3 regions of the Mesorhizobium sp. M1A.F.Ca.IN.022.06.1.1 genome follow, and region 3 is predicted to be linked to each of the others. Evidence: riboswitches for the same ligand, from Rfam matches in the RefSeq annotation. Region 3 holds a riboswitch; each other region holds the start of a gene.
What was found. Region 3 has a riboswitch for cobalamin ahead of bluB (5,6-dimethylbenzimidazole synthase). Riboswitches for the same ligand answer to the same signal wherever they lie in the genome.
Positions count from the first base shown of each region.

Region 1 (4,356 bases), 2.2 Mb from region 3:
TCGTGTTTCTGGACGACCTTCTTCGTCTATGGCCCGCTGTTCATGGTGATCACGGGCGAGGGCAAGCTTGCCGGCGGGCTGCTGGTTTCGGCCGGCAATGCGCTTCTGTTCATGGCGATCTTCTGGGTCAGGGCGGGAAAGCGCTTCGGCGGCCGTCGGACCATGGCTTTCGCCTATTTCGCCATGGCGGCGATGCTCTTCGTGGCCGGCGGCGTCGGCGCCGCCGCGCCGCTGCTCACCGCCGCCTTCCTGCTCGGCGGCGCCTTGTTCACCATTGCGCTCGACGCGCTGGGCTCGACAGCCTTCATGCGCTCAGTGCGTTCCTATGAACGAGCGCAGATGGCGGCTGTCTACCGAACCTATCTCGATTTCTCCGAGCTGACGCCGCCGCTGGTCTATTCGGTGGTGCTCTCCTTCTTCGGTCTCGGCTCGGTGTTCGTCACGCTCGGCCTGTTGGCCGCCTTCTGTGGCTTCTTCACCTGGCGCTATCTGCCGAAGTCGTTTTGACCGGCTGCAACGCGGCATGGCGCCCACGCACCCACTCGTGGAAGCGGCGCAAATCGTACTCCTCGGGCATCAGCACGCCGGCCTGGTGGCGGATCGAGTGCATGCCCTTCTGGTTGATCTCGCAGATCGCGGCGTCCTCCTCCAGCACCTGCGCGCCGAAGGCGACGATGTTGTCGATATCGGTTTGTGCCAGGGCATCGGGCGCGAACAGCCATTCGGCGGTGAGTTCCGTCTGCTCCGGCCCGAGCGGGGCGAGACGCACCGTGCGGACATAGTCGACATGGCCGACGACGAACATCGAGGGCAGCGAGGTAGCGTAGGTCTGGCCGGCGGCTCGCTCGGCCGGCGTCAGCCCGGCAAAGACCGGCCCATGGACGCGTCCGTCGCGCGACCAGGTCTCGGCGCCGGCGCGTAGGCCGCCGGAAAACTCCGGAGCATCATTATCCGCATAGCGCGCCCATTCCGGATCGTCATGCCTCGCCATCAGGCCGCGCCCATAGATCGGCACCAGCCGCGACAGGTCCTTGTGCACGCCCGGGCAATGCAGGCATTCGTTGAAGTTCTCCCAGAAGATTTTCCAGTTGCAGTTCATCACCTTGGTGAGCCGGTGCCCGGGGACGAGCGTCTCCAGCGGCCAGTTCGAAAGATCGCGGGAGGCGGAGTCGAAGGAGGCTTCCCCCGAGCCATCGGGATCCTCTGCGAGATTGATGAAGACGAAGCCGCGCCACACTGACAGCGCCACCCGGTAGAGCGGATAATTTTCCTTGTCGAAGCCTTCGGGCAGCGATTTCGATGGGACACGGACGAGATCGCCGCGCAGCGAATAGGACCAGGCGTGGTAGGGGCAGGTGAGCAGCCTTGCCTTCAGCCGCCCTTCGCTTTCCAGGCAGAGCTGCGAGCCGCGATGCCGGCAGGTGTTGTGGAAGGCGCGCAAGCTCCCGGCCTCGTCGCGCAGCACGACGACCTCCTGCGAGCCGATACGCGCGGTTCGAAAGGCAAGAGGTTCCGCGAGATCGGCTTCGCGGCAAACCATGAGCCAGCTCCGATACCAGATCGCTTCGAGATCGAGCCGGTAAGCGTCGGCTTCCCGATAGGCGCTTGCAGGCAACGTCGGCTCGAGGCTGGTGAGGCCATTGTAGCGGCTGTGTTCGCTAGGATTTGGCTGCATGAGCGGCTCCCCTTGGCTGATGACAGCCGACACCCGGGCAGGACCGTTGTCAATTGCGCGGCCATTGTCGCTTCCGGGTGCTGCCCTTAAGGTCACTTCGTAATCGCCTGCGGTTTCGCCGGCTGCCCAGGATTGCAAAGTATGCCTGCAAGAACGATGTCGCTGACCGTGGAACTGGTCGCCCGCTGTTTTCGCGCGGTCGATGACCCGGGGCCCGACCCGGATGCCGAGCATCTCGTGGACAGCGACTATGAAGCCATGCTGGATGCATTCGAGGCCGAGCTACCTGCAACCGAGCCTCTCTGGCTGTTCGGCTACGGCTCGCTGATCTGGAAACCGGAAATCGAGCATTTTGAGGAGCGCGTCGCCGTGGCTCGCGGCTGGCATCGCTCCTTCTGCATGAAGATGACGCGCTGGCGCGGCACCAAGCAAAGCCCCGGCCTGATGATGGCGCTGGATCGTGGCGGCCAATGCAAGGGCGTTGCTTTCCGCCTGAACGGTGGTGACCGCCGGCAGGCGCTGGACAGGCTTTTTCGCCGCGAGATGACGCTGAAGCCGACCAGCTACCGGCCGCGCCTGCTGCAACTCGCAACCGACAAGGGGCCGTTGAGAGCGCTTGCCTTCGTCATCAATCGCAAAGGCACGACCTATGCCGGCCCACTCAACGAAGACGAGGTGGTCGAAAGGCTGGCGACCTCGTGCGGCCACTGGGGTTCAGGCGCCGACTATCTCTACAACACGGTGAAGAACCTCGAACAGCGCGGTATTCACGACCGCCATTTGTGGCGATTGCAGAAGCTCGTCGCCGAGCGGATCGCCGGATCTTAGTCCGAAACCGGTGCCGCAATCACGCTGCGGCGTGACGGAATTTGGTTTGCCGGTCGCGACGATTCTGCCTATAGTCGCTGGCGTCGTCGGTTCCGTTTTTGGAGCCAAGAGGGAATGCGGTGAGGGTGGAGTCTTTGCCCTAAGCCGTGGCTGCCCCCGCAACTGTGTGCGGTAGTCCTCTCCATAGACCACTGAGGTTTGTCCTCGGGAAGGTGGGGAAGGGTGCGAATCCGCGAGCCAGGAGACCTGCCGGCGACAGGAAAGTTGACTTCGATGCCCTCGGGTGGAGGGCGAAAGGACAAGACATGAATACCGCTTCCGTCGCCCTCGGCGCCTCCGTCTCCTCGCAGTCGCGCATCATGCAGCTGGCTCTCGCCGCGCTGCTCGGCATTTTCGTCGTCGGTTTCGTCGGCTTCTCGCACATCGATGCGATCCACAACGCTGCCCACGACTATCGTCACTCGATGGCTTTTCCCTGCCACTGACGAAGGCCCGATATCATGAATCTGTTTCGCAACGTCGTGTTCGTCGCGGCGATCGCAGGGCTCGTGGCGGGCATCGCGCTTGCCTGCATGCAGGCCTATGCGACAGTGCCGCTGATCCTCAAAGCGGAAGTCTATGAAAAGGCGGGCGGCGGTCATCACCACGACCATGCCGCCAACACTGGAACTGGCACTGCCATGAGCTCGGCCGAACCGGCGGGCAATGCGATGAGCAGCGCCGCTCCTGCGTCGACGGAAGCGGCGGCTCCGACCGAGGACGAGGGCTGGGCTCCGGCCGACGGCTTCGAGCGCTTCGCCTTCAACGTTGTCGCAAACATCGTCACCGGCATCGGCTTCGCACTGATCCTGGTCGCGGTGTCGGAATTCGCCGGTGGCATCGGCAGCTGGCGCCAGGGCGTGTTCTGGGGCCTTGCCGGTTTTGCGGTTTTCACGCTCGCGCCCGGCCTCGGCCTGCCGCCGGAACTGCCGGCCATGCCGGCGGCGGAACTTCTGCCGCGCCAGATCTGGTGGATTTCGACGGTGGCCGCAACCGCGGTCGGCCTTGGATTGATCGCCTTTCGCAAGTCGCTGCCCTTGGCAATTCTGGCGGTCGTGCTGATCGTCGCTCCGCACGTAGTCGGCGCGCCGCAGCCCGTCAGCTTCGAGACGGCGATTCCCGAGGGGCTGCACCATCAGTTCGTGGTGGCGGTGACCCTCACCGATCTGGTCTTCTGGCTGGTGCTCGGTGCGGCCGTCGGTGTGGTGCGCGGGCGCATCACCGGTACATCGACCAGCCTGCGCGACAGCTTTGCCTGATCGCGCGGACGGCCATCTGACCTTCATCATCGGCGGTGCGCGCTCCGGCAAGAGCGCGCATGCCGAGTGCCTGGTGGCGGCAAGCCCGTCGCCTTGGGCCTATATCGCCACCGCGCAGGCCTATGACGAGGAGATGCGCGAGCGCATCGCGCTGCATCGCTCGCGCCGCGGCAAAGGCTGGGTCACCGTCGATGCGCCGCTCGACCTGGTCGGCGCGCTCGACGCCTTGCCCGATCACCAGCCGGTGCTTATCGATTGCCTGACATTGTGGCTGAGCAATCATATGCTGGCGGACCACGATATCGAGGCCGAGTGCCGGCGGCTCTCGGATGTGCTTTCGCAGCCGCGCGGACCGTGGTTTGTGGTGTCTAACGAAGTCGGGCTCGGCATCGTGCCGGACAATGCGCTGGCGCGCCGGTTCCGCGACGCCGCCGGGCGGCTCAATCAGCAGGTCGCGGCTGTCGCCGACAGCGTGCTGATGATGGTGGCGGGGCTGCCGCTCAAGGTGAAGTGACATGGGCGAGATCAAAGACACGATCATCGACGACAAGGATG
Region 1 covers NZ_CP034455.1:5,542,519-5,546,874, forward strand. The annotation lists gene EJ078_RS26325 (MFS transporter) at 1-507, shown strand, start outside; gene EJ078_RS26330 (aromatic ring-hydroxylating dioxygenase subunit alpha) at 476-1,675, opposite strand; gene EJ078_RS26335 (gamma-glutamylcyclotransferase) at 1,817-2,503, shown strand; cobalamin riboswitch at 2,574-2,772, shown strand; gene EJ078_RS26340 (CbtB domain-containing protein) at 2,809-2,988, shown strand; gene EJ078_RS26345 (CbtA family protein) at 3,004-3,801, shown strand; gene cobU (bifunctional adenosylcobinamide kinase/adenosylcobinamide-phosphate guanylyltransferase) at 3,794-4,315, shown strand; gene cobO (cob(I)yrinic acid a,c-diamide adenosyltransferase) at 4,317-4,356, shown strand, end outside.
Region 1: linked by a shared signal. The riboswitch ahead of EJ078_RS26340 (CbtB domain-containing protein) and the one ahead of bluB (5,6-dimethylbenzimidazole synthase) in region 3 are both predicted to bind cobalamin.

Region 2 (4,356 bases), 920 kb from region 3:
ATGAGCCCGGACTGGCAGGAAATGCATGAGCTGGACGGCCGCGGCTTCCTGTCGAGCGCCCAGGGGCCGGCGATCCGCTGGCGCGACGAATACCTGTTCCCGGAAGACCAGGCGAGCATCCAGGCGGCGATCGAGCGCGCCATCATGGAGCGCGGCGTGTTCGAGCTCGAGCACAGGGTGCGGCGCGCCGACGGGTCCGCCGGCTGGACCACCTCACGGGCAATCCCGATCGTCGATGACACTGGCAGCATCCTGGAATGGTTCGGCATGGCGGCCGACATCACCGAAAAACGGGCGAGCGAACAGCAGATCCAGCTTCTGATGCGCGAGGTGAACCACCGCGTCAAAAACCAGTACGCCGTGATCCTTTCCATGATCCGCGAGACGAGCAAGCGCGCGACCGACCCGCGCGCGTTCGAACACCAGATCCGCGAACGCATCATGGCGCTGTCGCGCTCGCACGACCTTTTGGTGCTGAACGACTGGCGCGGCGCAGGCATGGCCGACCTTGTGCGGGAACATCTGCGGCCGTTCGGACACGAAGAGCGAATCTCGCCTTGCGGGCCGGACGTGACGTTGCGGCTGAACGCGGTGCAGAACATCGGCATGGCGCTGCATGAGCTGGGCACCAACGCGACGAAATACGGCGCCCTGGCCGGCGACGCCGGAACCGTGCGAATGGACTGGCGGGTAGCCCCGGCCCCCGAAGGCAGCGATTTCGAGCTGGTCTGGGAGGAACATTTTTCCGAACCTGCCGCGGCCGCCGATGCCGAGCCGCACAAAGGCTTCGGCAGCGTCGTTCTCCAGCGCGTCGTCCCCACCAGCCTCTCCGGCAGCGCCTCCATGGAACGGCTGCCCGGCCTCGTTCGCTGGACGCTCTCGGCGCCGCTCGCCAACGTGGTCGTCGCCGGCGGGGCGGAGCTCGACCCCGATGAGCAGATCGCCGGGCTGACGTGAGGCCGGTTGCATCCTGGGAGACCGAACAGGGCGGCTCGCCGCCACGTCGGAAGCTCGCTGGCGCCGCCGAGCCCTCGCCGTAGCGCCGTACGCCGAATGGCTTGCGCTGCTCCCATTTTTGCTTTCCCCTTCCCCGCTTTTTTAGAACAGAAAAGCGCCAGCTTTTCTGTTCTGGACTCTGGATATTTGGACTGGATACTGGCTTATGGATTATGGGACTTATCCCAGGCCTTAACCCCTGGCTTATCCAAGCGCAGAATTCCGTCACACTTCCAAAGGCTTGGGCTACGGGTCCTCAGCATGCCTTTGAAGCGCGTGCGCACGGGCCGGCTATCTCCTGTTGCTGTCTGGCCAACAGTGAACAAAATAGGAACAAAAATGTCAAGGCGAGCACCGCTGACGGGGCGGCGATCGACCTTTGCCGTCATCGGCTTCCCGATGCCGAGGCATTCAAGGAGGCAGGCTGGCAGCCCGCCGGCGTCTGATGGCAGAGAGATGCGGCTGGTCTGCTGCAGCCAGCCGCAGCCGGCGGTTTATGAATTCTTTGCTGCGGATGCGCTCTCCACATCATCCAGCCCCTTGGCCTTGTAGACGAGGTAGGAGATCGCCCAGGCGGCGATGAAGATGCCGATAATGGCGAAGCCCAGATTGTTGAAATTGTCGTTGAGCGTGCCGACGCCGTTCCAGAAGCCGCCCGACAGACCGAGCTTGTCACCGATCAGGCCGAGCGCCTCGATGCCGCCGATCAGTACTGCGACAAGGACCGACACCAGGGTGATCGTCATGTTGTAGTACAGTTTGCGGATCGGCTTGACGAAGGCCCACTCATAGGCGCCGAGCATCATCACACCATCGGTCGTGTCGACCAGTGACATACCGGCCGCGAAAAGCACCGGGAAGACCAGAATGGCTTCGAACGGCACGCCCTTGGCCGCTTGTGCCGCGGACACGCCGAACATGGCGACTTCGGTCGCGGTGTCGAAGCCAAGGCCGAAGAGGAAACCAAGTGGGAACATGTGCCAGCTCTGCGACACCAGCCGGAACATCGGGCGGAAGACGCGGGCCAGGAAGCCGCGATTGTTGAGCAGCAGGTCCAGGTCCTCCTCGACAAACGCCTCACCGGCCCGCACCCGCCGATAGCTTCTGTAGATCGAGAACAAGATGACGATGTTCATCGCCGCGATGGCGAGCAGGAAGAGTGCGGAAACGCCGGTACTGATCGTGCCGCCAATCTCCTGAAAGCTCTGGAAGCGGCCGAGCAGGGACGTTGCCGCCGCGATAGCCGCAGCGACGATGACGACGATCGTCGAATGGCCGAGTGCGAAAAAGAAGCCGACGGAGACCGGCCGTTTGCCGTTCTGCATCAGCTTGCGCGTGACATTGTCGATGGCCGCTATGTGGTCGGCATCGACGGCATGGCGCAAGCCGAGGCCATAAATGACGAGAGCGACGCCAAGCAATGTCGGCTTGTCGTGGAAGGCGACGAAAGCCCACAGCCACGCCCCGACGTTGAGAATGGCGAGCGCCCCGTAGATTGTAATCAGCCTGGCCTTCAGGTCCGGCGCGGTTTTGTTCAGCATTTTCGATAGTTGGGTCAGCATGGTTCTGCCTTTGACGTTGCCTGTCATCGCAGGGAACTCGCCCCGCCCTCCGGCCAGGCGCGCACACCGGATCACCCCGTCCGATGTTCTGCTTTGACGTCCATGATGGCAGGTCTCCTGGCTCGCGGATTCCCGCCGCTTTCGCCTTCCCGGCCCATGCAGCCAGTGGCATCGTGAAACCGGCATGCCGCTTACAGTTGCGGGGGCAGCCACGGCTTTGGATTTCTCCGCACCGCGTTCCCTTTTGATCCCCGAAGGGAACCATCAGCGCGAATTCGCCACACCGCGATTGGTCAGTCAATCGACAACTCCGCCGGCCAGCCGCCTCTCACGCCATCGTGACGAGATCGCCGCGCCCCCCTCACACCCCCAGCGTCGGCTCGGTATTCACCTCCAGCGCCTCTTCCGCCTCGTCCTCTTCGCCAAGCACGTCGCCCTTCACCGGCAGCGCCTGGCCGATCCAAATCGGGTCGATAAGGTGGTCGCGCTTGGGGTTGGTGGTGTTGGGATGGATGAGGATGCTCAGGCCGCCATGGTTCAGCATCAGCCAGGGAACCAGCGTGGCAAAGATCTCGGTGGCGAAGGAGACCTGGTACATGGCTTGCTGGTGCGGGCCGACCGGCTCGTCGCGCCAATTGCCCAGGCGCACGCGGAAACGCTCTGCGATGCGATCGCGAAGCCATTCGGCGTGCTGCCGCTCGGCCTCCCCGCCGTAGTAGATATGGGCGTGATAGCTCGCGATCTCGGCGATCGGCCTGACTTCGTTCATCGCGATGCTCCCCTTCGATGATTTTTTTGCGCCCGGCGGAACTCTAGCCGAAGCGCGGGCGCCTTGTCTGCAGCCGGCCGAGGTCCGCGCCTACGGTCGGCAGGGTTATCGGATATGGCGCTCCCCCGCTCCGTCTCGGCTGCGCCGAGCCACCTCTCCCGTCCACCTTGTGGGGGCGAGGAATTGCCAAACCGCCGAGGTTGCAACCGGCAGGAAGGATGGCAACGGCCGTTCTGCCTTTGCCCTAAATCACCGCGGTGACCGCGCCCTTCGCATTTAGGCGACAGCCGACTTTCGCCTGCCTCACTTCGATGCCGCCTCGCCCGTCATAGTCTATGCGCACCTCGATCGGCGCGTTGAGCCCGCTTCGGCGTTGACGCAAGGGGCCGGCGCTGACCGTGTAAACACGCACGGCGCCGAGGGGCTTGGCGGCCGCCGCGATCGCGGCGCGACAGGCGCGCACTACGGCGGCCGGCGTGCCGGGTATCGCCTTCGGAGGTGACAGCGGCGCGATGCGATAGCCTTTGGTGACCCGCCGGAGGTCGCCGCCGGCGGATCTGGAGGGCCTCAGCACTGGAGGCAGCACAATGGTCTGCGTCGCGCTTTTGGCCAAAGCAGGGGCTGTCGGCACCGCGGCCGGGTTCTGCGCAGAGGCAGCCGATCCGCTGACGGCGGAAGGATCGTCGCCCGCGGCGGCGCCGCCCACGCTTGTCGACACGCCTGTGCTGGTGCTGCCCAGATTGCCGCCGGCATTGACGCCGAGCGATCCGCCGCCGGTCGATGCGCCGACGTTTGCGCCGCCGACACCGTCGGCACTGGCGCCCACGCCCGCCGACACGCCTTGCGAACCGGCGCCCAATCCGGCGCCCACGCCGATGCCGCCGACCTTGCCGCCCACGCCGACGTCAAGCGCCGAGGCATACCCGATCGGGATGGCGATCGCCAGCGCGGCTGCTAGGTATTTTTTCATGGCCAGACCTTTGTTCCAAGGCCAACCTTGTGTGGCTCCTCATCGAGCGTCCGCTCGAC
Region 2 covers NZ_CP034455.1:527,430-531,785, forward strand. The annotation lists gene EJ078_RS02590 (HWE histidine kinase domain-containing protein) at 1-957, shown strand, start outside; gene EJ078_RS02595 (HoxN/HupN/NixA family nickel/cobalt transporter) at 1,491-2,537, opposite strand; cobalamin riboswitch at 2,648-2,839, opposite strand; gene EJ078_RS02600 (DOPA 4,5-dioxygenase family protein) at 2,920-3,327, opposite strand; gene EJ078_RS02605 (hypothetical protein) at 3,572-4,297, opposite strand.
Region 2: linked by a shared signal. The riboswitch ahead of EJ078_RS02595 (HoxN/HupN/NixA family nickel/cobalt transporter) and the one ahead of bluB (5,6-dimethylbenzimidazole synthase) in region 3 are both predicted to bind cobalamin.

Region 3 (4,356 bases):
ACCGAGATACGGGCCTCGCTTTCCGGTAGATAGGATCCACTCACGTAGACTTGGCGCATTGATCGACCTCAAAAATGCAGACCACGCTCACCGCCTTGAGCGAAACTATTGAACTCTTGTCAGGGTGCAGGCCTGGGCAGCTTTAAGCGCAAATAGCGGCGCTGCCATCCTGCACCCCTCGACTGCGAAAACGCTATTCGCCAGACAGCAGACGGCTAAGGTCGGGCACAGCCAGAGAAAATTCGTCGGTTCACTCCACAGCGCTTCGCAGCGCGGCGACAAAGGCATCAAGATCGCGCTTAAGCATGTAAATGTGTGGCGAAACCCGCAAACCCTCGACGTGCTCGACCTTGCGGTATTTCACGTGGACCTGGTGTTTCTCGCGAAGGTCGCGCTCGAGTTCTTGCATGTCGATGCTGTCGATCGAAAACAGACTTATCGCAGCGAGGCTGTCCGTGTCGGTCGGCGTATGGAGCCTGAAACCGGGAATGTCCTGGACGAGACCTACCCAATATCGGGTGAGTTCGCGCAGTCGCGCATGCATCCGTTCCGCGCCGATCGCCTTGTGGAATTGAATTGCGGGCGCGATTCCTGCCTGGACAGCGGAATTGTAGGTGCCGAGATTCCAATGGTCGAACCTGTCTATGTGCACCGCGGGCTGGTCGAAAGGTGCAAGCAATGGCCAGGTGGTATCGATCCGGCGTTCGCTGACGACCAGCATCCCGTTGCCGATAGGAGCACCGAGCCACTTGTGCAGGCTGGTGACAAAAAAATCGCAATCGAGTTCGCGGAAGCTGACCGGCATCTGAGCAAAAGTCTGGGCACCGTCGACGACAGTCATGATGTCGCGCTCCCGCGCGATTTCGCAGAGCCGGTTCACCGGCAGGACACGCCCGTTCCAGTGGTACATGTGGGTCAGCTGCAGGACGCGGGTACGCGGGGTCATCGCCTGAACATAGGATTCGATGATGTCGTCGTCGCTGTCCATGAGGTCGAAGGTGCAGTTTACAACCTCGATGCCCTCGCGCTGTTGCCGCTGCAGCCAGCCCGCACGAACGCTGGGGTAGTCCCAAGGCGAGATCAGCACTTGATCGCCCTTAGTCAGCGGTATTCCGAAGATCGCTGTCGAAAGACCCTCCGACGAATTCCGGTTCAGCGCGATCTCTCCGGGGCTGCAATCGATCAGTTCCGCCAGCTCGCGTTTGATATGAGGAAGTGCTGTGTCGAGCTTGCTCCACATATTGTAGTCGGGATTGCGACTGATGAAGCGGTAGGCGTCAACCGTCGCTTCCTCGACAACAGTCGGTGGGGGACTGACCGCGGCGTTGTTCAAGTTGAGGAATGGTTCTTGCGGCGGGTATTTTGCGCGGATGCGCTCCCATTCCGCTTCGTCCTCATGTTCGGCGGACCGATCTATTGCAAAAAAATTCATGGGAACACGCCGGGTCTCATCTATCGCCCGACAATAAGCGCCGTAGCCCAGCTCAATCTGCCTATTCACATGAGAAGACAGAATTTAATTGCGAACGCCGGTGAATTCGCCAGACGTTGAAGCCCGAGAACGACATCGCTTGGCACAGGGTTAGCCGTGAGGAAGCGAGTGCGGAGATCCGGCCCAATCACGCCAGGAAGAACCGTCACGTTGTCGAGCGATGCGCGAACAATCCCCGGTTTTCTGAGCGGGCAACGACGGTCAGGCATTTCCAATGCGCCATTGCGCAAACGCGAAGCGCGATGGCGCGTTGCGGTTGGGGCGGGTCTATGGAACGCCGAGCGGTTCTAAGGCTTTAATCGTTCTCCGAGACGAGCGATCGCCGATTTGAGCGGCGCCTCGCCGGCGCCGCAAAAGGTCTCGCTCATCACCAGCTCGGGCAGCGGCAGGCGCTTGCCCCAGCCATGCGCTTCGAGGTCGGGCCTTGGAGCGAATTCCGAGACGCGGCCGACGCAGAGATAGGCGATCGGCGTGACGTGCTCGGGGATCGACAGCAGTCGCTTCAGCGCTTCGGGCTCGATGATGCTCACCCAGCCGACCCCGACGCCTTCCGCCCGCGCCGCGAGCCAGAAATTCTGCACCGCGCAGACGGTGCTGTAGAGGTCCATCTCCGGATTGTGCCAGCGCCCGAGCGGCGAGTTCTTCGAGCGCTGGCGGTCGCAGGTGATGCACAGGTTGAGCGCGCTTTCGCAGATGCCCTCGAGCTTCAGCTTGCGGTAGAGCGCCTGCCGGTCCGCCTCGATCGCCGGCAGTTCCTGTTCGCGCGCGGCCAAAAACAGGTCGCGCACCTGCCGCCGCCTTGTGGCGTCCCGGATGATGATGAAGTTCCAGGGCTGCATGTAGCCGACCGACGGCGCGTGGTGTGCCGCGGTGAGCAGCCGCGCCAAAACGCTGTCGTCGAGATCGTCGGCAAGGAAATGGCTGCGCACGTCGCGCCGGGTGAACATGGCCCGGTAGACGGCGTCGCGCGCCAATTGGTCAAAGTCATCGCCGCCGGCGGCGGCTGTTCGTGCCTGCATCGCTTGTCCCCTTGCGATAAGCAGTCCTCCGCCTGACCATGCGGATGACCATGTCTGCCGGGCCGGTCTTCTGGCTCGGGATCGACCCGCATCCGGCGCCTTCCCGTCTGGGACAGTGGCGTTTGCCGGCGCGGTCCCCCTCACAGCGTTGGGCACGCCACGGATTTCAACCGTGTTCCCGATTCTCCCGCGTTGCGGGCACCAGGCAGCGACGCGACCTTATCGCGAAGCCGAAGCCGGGCCAATGCCGCCAGCGACACGATTGGGCGCGATTTCCCCAATCATTCGGCGCTGAAACATGGCTATCCGTGCGACAGGTGCCTAGATTAGGCGCCATGACCACTCGTCTTTACACTCATCCGGTATTCCTGGAACACCTCACGCCGCCCGGCCACCCCGAGCGGCCCGACCGTTTGCGCGCCATCGAGCGCGTGCTCGACGACGAGGCTTTTTCGGCCCTCGACCGCGTCGAGGCGCCGGAAGGCGACGAGGCGACTATCCTTTACGCGCATCCGGAGGATTTCGTCGGCCGTGTCCGCGCTGCGATTCCCGAGACGGGGATCGTCTCGATCGATGCCGACACCAGCGCCAGCCCGAAAAGCTGGCAGGCCGCGGTGACGGCGATCGGCGCGGCGAACGCCGCCGTCGACGATGTGTTCGAGGGCCGTGCCGCCAATGTCTTCGTTGCCGCGCGTCCGCCCGGCCATCACGCCGAAAAAGCGACCGCGATGGGCTTTTGCCTGTTCAACACCGCGGCGATCGCCGCCCGTTATGCGCAGGAGAAGCATCTGGCCGAGCGCGTCGCCATCGTCGATTGGGATGTGCATCACGGCAACGGCACGCAGGACATTTTCTGGGACGATCCGTCGGTGCTCTATTGCTCGACCCACCAGATGCCGCTTTATCCGGGCACCGGTGCCAAGAGCGAGACCGGCGCCGGCAACATCGTCAACGCGCCGCTTGCGCCGAGCACCGGCAGCGACACGTTCCGCGACGCCTTCCTGTCGCGCGTGCTGCCGTCGATCGACGCCTTCCAGCCGGATCTGATCATCATTTCCGCCGGTTTCGATGCGCACCATCGCGATCCGCTGGCCGCGATCAACCTGACCGAGGATGATTTCGACTGGGCGACCGGCCAGCTGATGGAGCGCGCCGGGCGCCACAGCGGCAACCGGCTCGTCAGCCTGCTGGAGGGCGGTTACGATCTGCAAGGATTGGCATTTTCGGTCGCCGCCCATGTCGGGCGGCTGATGAAGGGATGAATGATGGCTGATGAAGCTAACCAAGACGTCAAGGCGATGAGCTTCGAACAGGCGCTCGACGCGCTGGAGAAGATCGTCGATGATCTGGAGCGCGGCGACGTTCCGCTCGACCAGTCGATCAAGATCTACGAGCGCGGCGAGGCGCTGAAGGCTCATTGCGACCGCTTGCTCAAGGCCGCCGAGGACAAGGTCGAGAAGATCAGGCTCTCGCGCGACGGCAAGCCGGTTGGAACGGAGCCGCTCGACGCCGAGTGAGGTGTATTGATATTCAGGTGAGGCCGCCTGCAAACGCGGCTTTCTGCGGTTCCGGTGCTCACGTCCTTCAAGTACGCTCCGGTCCGGTTCTCGGAACCCGCCATTTTCGGCTCGGTCTGACCTGAATCTCAACACACCTCGGTGCACAATGTCAGACCGGTTCGGGCAGAAAGCAGGTAAGGAGTTAAAGCATGTGCCGAAACATCAAGACCCTGTTCAACTTCGATCCGCCGGCGACCGACGACGAGGTCCATGACGCGGCGCTGCAGTTCGTTCGCAAGCTGAGCGGCGCGACCAAGCCGTCCAAGCGCAACGAGCATGCCTTCAA
Region 3 covers NZ_CP034455.1:1,445,089-1,449,444, reverse strand. The annotation lists gene EJ078_RS07205 (D-amino-acid transaminase) at 1-59, opposite strand, end outside; gene EJ078_RS07200 (aminotransferase class V-fold PLP-dependent enzyme) at 251-1,432, opposite strand; gene bluB (5,6-dimethylbenzimidazole synthase) at 1,780-2,511, opposite strand; cobalamin riboswitch at 2,554-2,732, opposite strand; gene EJ078_RS07190 (histone deacetylase family protein) at 2,847-3,773, shown strand; gene EJ078_RS07185 (exodeoxyribonuclease VII small subunit) at 3,777-4,028, shown strand; gene EJ078_RS07180 (DUF2277 domain-containing protein) at 4,220-4,356, shown strand, end outside.